DNA from 2 places in the Mycobacterium sp. DL440 genome. Region 1 is predicted to be linked to the other one. Evidence: riboswitches for the same ligand, from Rfam matches in the RefSeq annotation. Region 1 holds a riboswitch; the other holds the start of a gene.

Region 1 (4,277 bases):
GTGCTGGCCGCACGCAACCCCGGCGCGCTGACCGAGGCGGCCGACTGGATCCGTACCGAGGTGCCCGGCTCGCGGGTCTCCACGGTCCTGTTGGACCTGGCCTCACTGGCCGGCGTGCGGACCGCCGCCAAGTCCATCAGCAGGATCGCCCCGGCCATCGATGTGCTGATGAACAACGCCGGCGTGATGTTCACCCCGTTCGGCCGCACCGCTGATGGCTTTGAAATGCAGTTCGGGACAAACCATCTCGGCCACTTCGAGCTCACCCGGCTGCTCGTTCCGCAGCTGTCCGCCGCGGCGGCGGCCCGGGTGGTGATCCTGTCTTCCGACGGGCACACGATGGCCGACATCGACCTCGACGATCCCAACTGGGAGCGGCGGGGCTACGACAAGTTCCTCGCCTACGGAGCGTCGAAAACCGCGAACGTCCTGCACATGGTCGAACTCGACCGTCGACTGAGCAGTCGTGGGATACGGGCTTACTGCGTGCATCCGGGTGTGGTCGCCACCTCACTGGCCCGGCACATGACCCGCGACGACTTCGCCGCACTGTCCGACCTCACCCCGGCGCAGCCGAACCGGAGGGCCGAACGCATCGACGTCCTTCACGACTTCGTGCTGCCCGACCAGGGTGCGGCCACGCAGGTCTGGGCCGCGGTGAGTCCCGAGTTGGCCGGCGTGGGCTCGGTGTACCTGGCGGACTGCCGAATCCGGCCCGAGGTCGCGTCATACGCCGTCGACCCGCACCGCGCCGCCCAGTTGTGGGAGCTCTCGGAATCCCTGTGCAGCTGACCGGTTTTACCGCGTCATCGGTAAAGTCGGTGGCCATGGATCGAACGCAACGGCGCAAACAGGAAGTGCGCGAACGCATACTGCAGGCCGCGTTCGATCTTTTCCTGTCCCAAGGCGTTGACGCGACCAAGATCGAAGACATCTGCGCGCGTGCCGACGTCGCGAACCGGACCTTCTTCAACCACTTCGCCACCCGCCAGGACATGCTGGCGGCCCTGGCCGAGCAGCGGTTGCTCAACCTTCAGGAGGTGCTGCGCGACCGGTCGGGGGAGCCGGTGCCGGCGCGGCTCATCGGGCTGTTCGACGACATCGCAAAAACGCTCACAGAATCCGGCGACACCTACCGCGAGCTGATCGGGGCGATGTTCGCCACCACCGGGCTGCGGCTACCGCGTGGCTACGGCCTGCATCAGACGTTCGTCGAGCTGGTCGAGGACGGCATCGCGAGGGGCGAGGTCACGCGCAAACATGATCCGCGCACACTCGCCGACATCATCGTCGGTGCGCTGGTCGGTGGGGTGGTCAGCTGGACCACCGAGCAGAGCTATTCACTCGACACCGGCATGCACGACCTGGCCGGTGCGCTGGTGGACTTATTGCAGGCGGATTGACGGCACCCAGACGGGTCAGTCGACCCCCAACATCACCTCGGTGGACTTGACGAGCACGGTCGTCGGGGTGCCGGGCTGCAGCCCGAGCTCCTCGACCGCCTCCTTCGTGATGGAGGCCGTGACGATCTGCTCACCGCCGTCGAGCTTGACCTTGACGGTCGCCATGACCGCGCCGATCGACACCTCGGTGACCTTCCCAGTGAGCTGGTTGCGGGTGGATAGACGCATCGCGAGCCTCCGTCGATCAGTGGGTTTGGATCGACGTTAGTCGCTCATGGCCGGGGGTAGCATCCGTTACACAACTCAAAACGTCGATGACGCATTGTGGGAGAACCTCCGATTCCGGAGGTGCCGTAGGTGCAAATCCTCTCCGGGAAACTCTCAGGCCCAATACCGCAGTGCCGAGGCAACTCTGGAGAACAGCGTGCGTATCCGTCGCGCTTACCGAAGGGGAAAAGGCGCCATGCGCCGAAGCTCTCAGGTTTCAGGACAGAGCGGGGAGGTGTCACCAGACGACGCATCGCGTCACCGCGATGCGCGAAATTGGAGTCATCTCATGGCGGTCAGTGTGTTCGATCTGTTCTCGATCGGGATCGGTCCCTCGAGTTCACACACGGTTGGCCCGATGCGGGCGGCCGGCATGTTCGTCGACGAACTCGTCGGTCGCGGCGTGGTTGACCACGTCGCCGAGGTCAAGGTGGACCTGTTCGGTTCGCTGGCGGCGACGGGTGCCGGTCACGGCACGATGCCGGCCATTCTGCTGGGTCTGGAGGGCTACCGGCCCGAAACGGTCGAGACCGACGAGATGGAACGACGACTTGCGACCGTTCGCAGCCAGGGCAAGATCTCGTTGGCCGGCCGGAGCATCATCGCGCTGACCGAATCCGACATGCATCTGCAACCGGACCGTCGGCTCACCCAGCACCCGAACGCCATGACATTGACGGCATTCTCGTCCGGTGGTGACACGGTCCACCTCGAGACGTACTTCTCGGTCGGCGGCGGTTTCGTCGTCACCGAATCCGAGCCGGACCAGCGTGAGACGGGACGAGGCGCCGACGGGTCCTTCCGCACAGCCGCCGAGTTACTCGCCCTGACCGAGCGCGACGGACTGTCGGTGAGCCAGGTGATGATGCGCCACGAATGCGTGTCCCGTAGCGAAGTCGAGGTGCGGGACCGTCTCCTGCGCATCCGTGACGTCATGGTCTCGTGTCAGGCCCACGGGATGTCCCGGGATGGCTACCTGCCGGGCAACCTGAAGGTCCGCCGTCGGGCCAAGGACTGGTACGTCCGGCTCAATGCCGAAGACCCACAGCGTGATCCGTCCTTCGCCGAGGACTGGGTGAACCTGGTCGCGCTCGCGGTCAATGAGGAGAACGCATCGGGCGGCCGGATCGTGACCGCGCCCACCAACGGTGCGGCCGGGATCGTCCCGGCGGTCCTGCACTATGCGTTGCGTTACACCTCGGCCGGAATTGCGGATCCGGACGACACGACCGTCCGCTTCCTGCTCACCGCCGGTGCCATCGGTTCGCTGTACAAGGAGCGGGCCTCGATTTCGGGCGCCGAAGTCGGGTGTCAGGGTGAGGTCGGATCCGCAGCGTCGATGGCTGCCGGAGGCCTCGCCGAAATCCTGGGCGGCACACCGCAACAGGTCGAGAACGCTGCCGAGATCGCCATGGAACACAGCCTCGGTCTGACCTGCGATCCGATCGGCGGCCTGGTGCAGATCCCATGTATCGAACGCAACGCCATCTCGGCGGGTAAGGCGATCAACGCGGCCCGCATGGCACTGCGGGGCGATGGCACCCACCGGGTGAGCCTGGATCAGGTGATCGAGACGATGCGTGCCACCGGAATGGACATGAGCGCCAAGTACAAGGAGACATCCATGGGTGGCCTGGCGGTCAATGTTTCCGTCAACGTCGTCGAATGCTGACGGCGATGGCTACCGGGAAATTTCTCGGAATCCCGGGAACAAATCCGCCAAAACCCCCGTTGACCACACCGACAGCAAGTTGAGCGCGAGTGACTCAAGTCTGGGTTGACAATCTATGCCCTCCCGGAGCAAGCTTGAGCGCAGTCCGCTCAGACCCCTATCTCTATCAGGAGGCAACACCATGGCTCGTGCGGTCGGTATCGACCTCGGGACCACCAACTCATGCGTGGCGGTCCTGGAAGGCGGCGACCCCGTCGTCGTCGCAAACTCAGAGGGCTCCCGGACCACCCCGTCCGTCGTCGCATTCGCGCGCAACGGCGAGGTGCTGGTCGGTCAGCCCGCCAAGAACCAGGCAGTGACCAACGTCGACCGGACCATCCGTTCGGTCAAGCGCCATATGGGCACCGATTGGGCCGTCGAGATCGACGGCAAGAACTACACGGCGCAGGAGATCAGCGCACGTGTGCTGATGAAGCTGAAGCGTGATGCCGAGGCCTACCTCGGTGAGGACATCACCGACGCGGTCATCACCGTGCCGGCGTACTTCAACGACGCTCAGCGTCAGGCAACCAAGGAAGCCGGGCAGATCGCCGGCATGAACGTGCTGCGCATCGTCAACGAGCCGACCGCGGCCGCCCTGGCCTACGGCCTGGACAAGGGCAGCAAGGAACAGACCATCCTGGTCTTCGACCTCGGTGGCGGCACGTTCGACGTCTCGCTGCTGGAGATCGGCGACGGTGTCGTCGAGGTGCGTGCCACCTCCGGTGACAACCACCTCGGTGGCGACGACTGGGACGACCGGATCGTCGAGTGGCTGGTCGACAAGTTCAAGGCCACCAGCGGCATCGACCTGACCAAGGACAAGATGGCCATGCAGCGGCTGCGTGAGGCTGCCGAGAAGGCCAAGATCGAACTCAGCTCCTCGCAGAGCACCT
Region 2 (4,277 bases), 3.0 Mb from region 1:
GCGGCCACACCTTCGGACGGAAACCCTTACCCAACGGGTAGGCAGCCTGTTCGCGCGTGTAGGGGTGATCCCAGTCGGCGACCAACAGGCACTCGGCGGTGTGCGGAGCGCCGCGCAGCGGGTTGTCGTCCACCGACCACTCCCCCGAACCGACCCGGTCGATCTCCGCGCGGATCGCGATCATCGCGTCACAGAACGCGTCGACCTCCGTCAGGCTCTCGCTCTCGGTGGGTTCGACCATCAGCGTGCCGGCCACCGGGAAACTCATGGTCGGCGCATGGAAACCGTAGTCCGCCAGGCGCTTTGCCACGTCGTCCACGGTCACCCCGGTGGCCTTGGTGATCCCCCGGAGGTCCAGGATGCACTCGTGGGCGACCATGCCGTTCTCGCCGGTGTAGAGCACCGGGTAGTACTCGTCGAGACGCCGGGCCACATAGTTGGCCGACGCGATCGCAGTCAGGGTCGCGGTACGCAGCCCTGGGGCACCCATCATCCGGATGTAGGCCCAGGTGATCGGCAGGATCGATGCCGACCCGTAGGGGGCGGCCGAAACCGTGTGCTCATCGGGCAACTCATCGGCCAGCGGATGGCCCGGCAGGAACGGCGCCAGATGCGAGCGCACCGCGACCGGTCCGACGCCGGGGCCGCCGCCACCGTGCGGGATGCAGAACGTCTTGTGCAGGTTGAGATGGCTGACGTCGCCGCCGAAGCGGCCCGGGCGGGCCAACCCGACCAGCGCGTTGAGGTTCGCACCGTCCACGTAGACCTGGCCACCCACGTCGTGCACGGCCGCGCAGATGTCGGCGACGTCGTGCTCGTACACCCCGTGCGTCGACGGATAGGTGATCATCAGCGCCGCAATACGATCGGCATGTTCGGCAATCTTGGCACGGAGGTCGTCGAGGTCGACGTCGCCGTTCTCGCGGCAGGCCACCACCACGACGCGCATGCCGGCCAGCGCGGCCGAGGCGGCATTGGTGCCGTGCGCGCTCGACGGGATCAGGCACAGATCACGTTCGGTGTCGCCACGCGAATCGTGATAGGCCTTGATCGCCAGCAGGCCGGCGTACTCCCCCTGGGAACCGGCGTTGGGCTGCAACGAGATCTGGTCGTAGCCGGTGATCCCGATGAGCCAGTCCTGCAGGTCGGCAATCAGCTTACGCAGACCCGGATTGTCCGACGCCGGCGCGAACGGGTGCTGCCGCCCGAACTCGGGCCAGGTGATCGGCTCCATCTCGGCGGCCGCATTCAGCTTCATCGTGCAGGAGCCGAGCGGAATCATGCTGCGGTCCAAGGCAATGTCCTTGTCCGCCAGCATCCGCAGGTACCGCATCATCTCGGTCTCGGTGCGGTAGGAGTTGAATGCCGGATGCGTCAGGAACTCCGATGTGCGCGTCGCGATCCCGGTGTTCACCGGATCGGCCGCGGGGGCGACTCCGAACGCTTCGAGGACGGCGGCCACGTGCTCATCGGTGGTGGTCTCGTCGCAGGACACCGACACGTGGTCGGCGTCGACGCGCCACAGGTTGATGCCGTTGGCCTTGGCGGCCGCGACCACCGCGTCGGCGCGTCCGGGAACCCGGGCCAGCACGGTGTCGAAGAACGTGTCGTGCACCAGCGCATCGCCGAGTGCGGCCGCGATCGCGGCGGCATGGCCGTGAACGCGGCGGGCGATCGCGGTCAGACCTGCGGCGCCGTGGTAGCTGGCGTACATCGCGGCCATCACCGCCAACAGCACCTGCGCGGTACAGATGTTGCTGGTCGCCTTGTCCCGGCGGATGTGCTGCTCGCGGGTCTGCAGCGCCAGGCGGTAGGCCGGCGACCCATCCGCGTCGACGGACACACCGACCAACCGACCCGGCAACTGCCGGGCGTGCTTGGCATGCACCGCCAGATAGCCGGCGTGCGGACCGCCGAATCCCATTGGCACGCCGAACCGTTGGCTGGTCCCGAAGGCGACGTCGGCCCCGATCTCACCCGGCGGGGTGATCACCGTCATCGCCAGCAGGTCGGCACCCACGGCCACCAGTGCGCCACGCTCATGGGCAGCGGAGATCAGGCTCGTCCAATCCACAACGCCGCCACTCGCGCCGGGCAGCTGCACGATGACACCGAAGAACTCACCGTCGGGCAGCCCCTGGCGAAGGTCCGTGGTGACGATCTCGATGCCGAGCGGCTGCGCGCGGGTGGCCAGCACGGCCGCGGTCTGCGTGTACACATCGGTGTCGACCAGGAGTCGATTCGTCTTGGCCTTGCTCGCGCGGTGCATCAGGGTCATGGCCTCGGCCGCGGCAGTGCCCTCGTCGAGCATCGACGCTCCTGCGACCTCGAGTCCGGTCAGATCCGACACCATGGTCTGGAAATTGAGCAACACTTCGAGCCGGCCCTGGCTGATCTCGGGCTGATACGGGGTGTAGGCGGTGTACCAGGCGGGGTTCTCAAGAATGTTGCGCCGCAGCACGGCGGGAGTGAAGGTGTCGAAGTAGCCCTGGCCGATCATCGAGACCGCGGTCGTATTGGAATCGGCCAACTCACGCAGCTCGGCCAGCGACTGCTCTTCGGTGGCGGGTGCGGGCAGGCCCTCCAGGCCTGGGGCGACCCCGTCGGCGTCGAGCGCATCGAGAATGCCTGCGGGCAGTGCCTTGGCGGCGAGTTCGTCGAGTGACGCCACTCCGATCACCTCGAGCATGGTGGCCACGGCGGCGGCGTCCGGGCCGATGTGACGATCGGCAAAACGCGGTTGATGCTGGTCGGACACGACACTCCCCTGAGGCGCAGACGTGCTGAGACGTCGTAGCAGTCCCTCTCCCTCTGTCGTCGACCCGGTCCGGGCGCCTGAGAGATTCAGCCCCCGCTACAGGACCTTTCCCCATGGGCGGGTACCCAGCGGGCACCACTTTCCAGAGGCATCGGGGCCTGGCGCGGTCCTGGGTGCCTGAGAGGTTGACGGAGAGGTATTGCTCCTTCGGCGTCCGTGACTGGCTGTCACGAAACTCTCCCGCACGAGGGCGATGCGTCGGCAATTCTACCGGCCACTCACCTATGCCCGCGAACAGACACTTAGGTACCCGTCAACGTCGAATTTCGGGTACCTAAGTGTCTGCTCGCGGGAGGAACTGTGCGGAAAAGTCAGCCGATTTTGCGGTCGCGACTTTTGCGCCGCGAGGCCAGCTCATCTTCGGGTGACGCGATGGACTCGCCACCGTCGGCACGCTCGCCCGGGAAATCGGCGATGGTGCCGGTCAGCTCACGCATGGCGCCGGACACCGCGATGCCGAACACACCCTGACCGCCCTGCAGCAGATCCACGACCTCTTCGGCCGAGGTGCATTCGTAGACCGTGGTGCCGTCGGAGAACAGGGTGATGTTGGCCAGATCCTGCACACCGCGCTGGCGGAGATGGTCGACCGCGACCCGGATGTTGTGCAACGAGATGCCGGTGTCCAGCAACCGCTTGACGATCTTGAGGACCAGAACGTCCTTGAACGAGTAGAGGCGCTGGCTGCCCGAGCCGGCCGCACCCCGGATGGAGGGAACGACCAGGGAGGTGCGCGCCCAATAGTCGAGCTGCCGGTAGGTGATGCCGGCGATCTGGCACGCACTGGGGCCGCGGTAACCGACGAGTTCGTCGGGCACCGAATCGTCGGGGAACAGCCCACCCTGCACGGGTTCGCCAGCTGGCCTGACAGGCGGCTCCGCGCCGCTCCCGGTCGCCAGATCCAACTCTTCCTGCCGTGGCGTGTCACCCACTGTGAATCCTCTCGCCGATCGAGCTCGCCCGCGTCGTACTTATAGGTCCCGCACCGCAGCAATCTCTACTGTGGCGGTTTGCTGTGAGCTCGAATGTGTCGAGCATACGCTTCCCGCCGGGCCCTGATTGCCCGCTGCGAAGAAAGTATGGCGTTCGAATTCCCGCCCGATTGACTCCCGCGCCGCGTGTTGACACCGGTATGCCCAGTTGAGACGTATCCGTGATCTGCGGTGGCACAGCAGGGCGGGCGGCCGTCATGTCGCCTTGAAGTCGTCCGGCGAAACGCTGTCCAGGAACTCCTTGAACTTCTCGACCTCGTCCTCAGGCACACCACCGCCCGTGCCGCCGTCTTGATCATTCTCGTCGGGAATCAGCAGGCCGGCCTCGGCCAGCACCGCCTCCTCGACGTAGATCGGCACGCCGACACGCAGGGCGATCGCCACCGAGTCCGAAGGCCTGGCCGACACCGTGATGTCGCGGTCGAAGACCAGGTCGGCGTAGAACGTGCCTTCCTGCAGATCCACGA

What was found. Region 1 has a riboswitch for glycine ahead of HBE63_RS29230 (L-serine ammonia-lyase). Riboswitches for the same ligand answer to the same signal wherever they lie in the genome.
Region 2: another riboswitch for glycine. It lies ahead of gcvP (aminomethyl-transferring glycine dehydrogenase); the one in region 1 lies ahead of HBE63_RS29230 (L-serine ammonia-lyase).

What each region holds. Positions count from the first base shown of each region.
Region 1 covers NZ_CP050191.1:6,007,596-6,011,872, forward strand. The annotation lists gene HBE63_RS29215 (SDR family NAD(P)-dependent oxidoreductase) at 1-792, shown strand, start outside; gene HBE63_RS29220 (TetR/AcrR family transcriptional regulator) at 828-1,403, shown strand; gene HBE63_RS29225 (molybdopterin-binding protein) at 1,419-1,631, opposite strand; glycine riboswitch at 1,806-1,906, shown strand; gene HBE63_RS29230 (L-serine ammonia-lyase) at 1,960-3,342, shown strand; gene dnaK (molecular chaperone DnaK) at 3,524-4,277, shown strand, end outside.
Region 2 covers NZ_CP050191.1:2,604,237-2,608,513, reverse strand. The annotation lists gene gcvP (aminomethyl-transferring glycine dehydrogenase) at 1-2,758, opposite strand, end outside; glycine riboswitch at 2,913-3,011, opposite strand; gene HBE63_RS12630 (MerR family transcriptional regulator) at 3,130-3,750, opposite strand; gene HBE63_RS12625 (bifunctional nuclease family protein) at 4,006-4,277, opposite strand, start outside.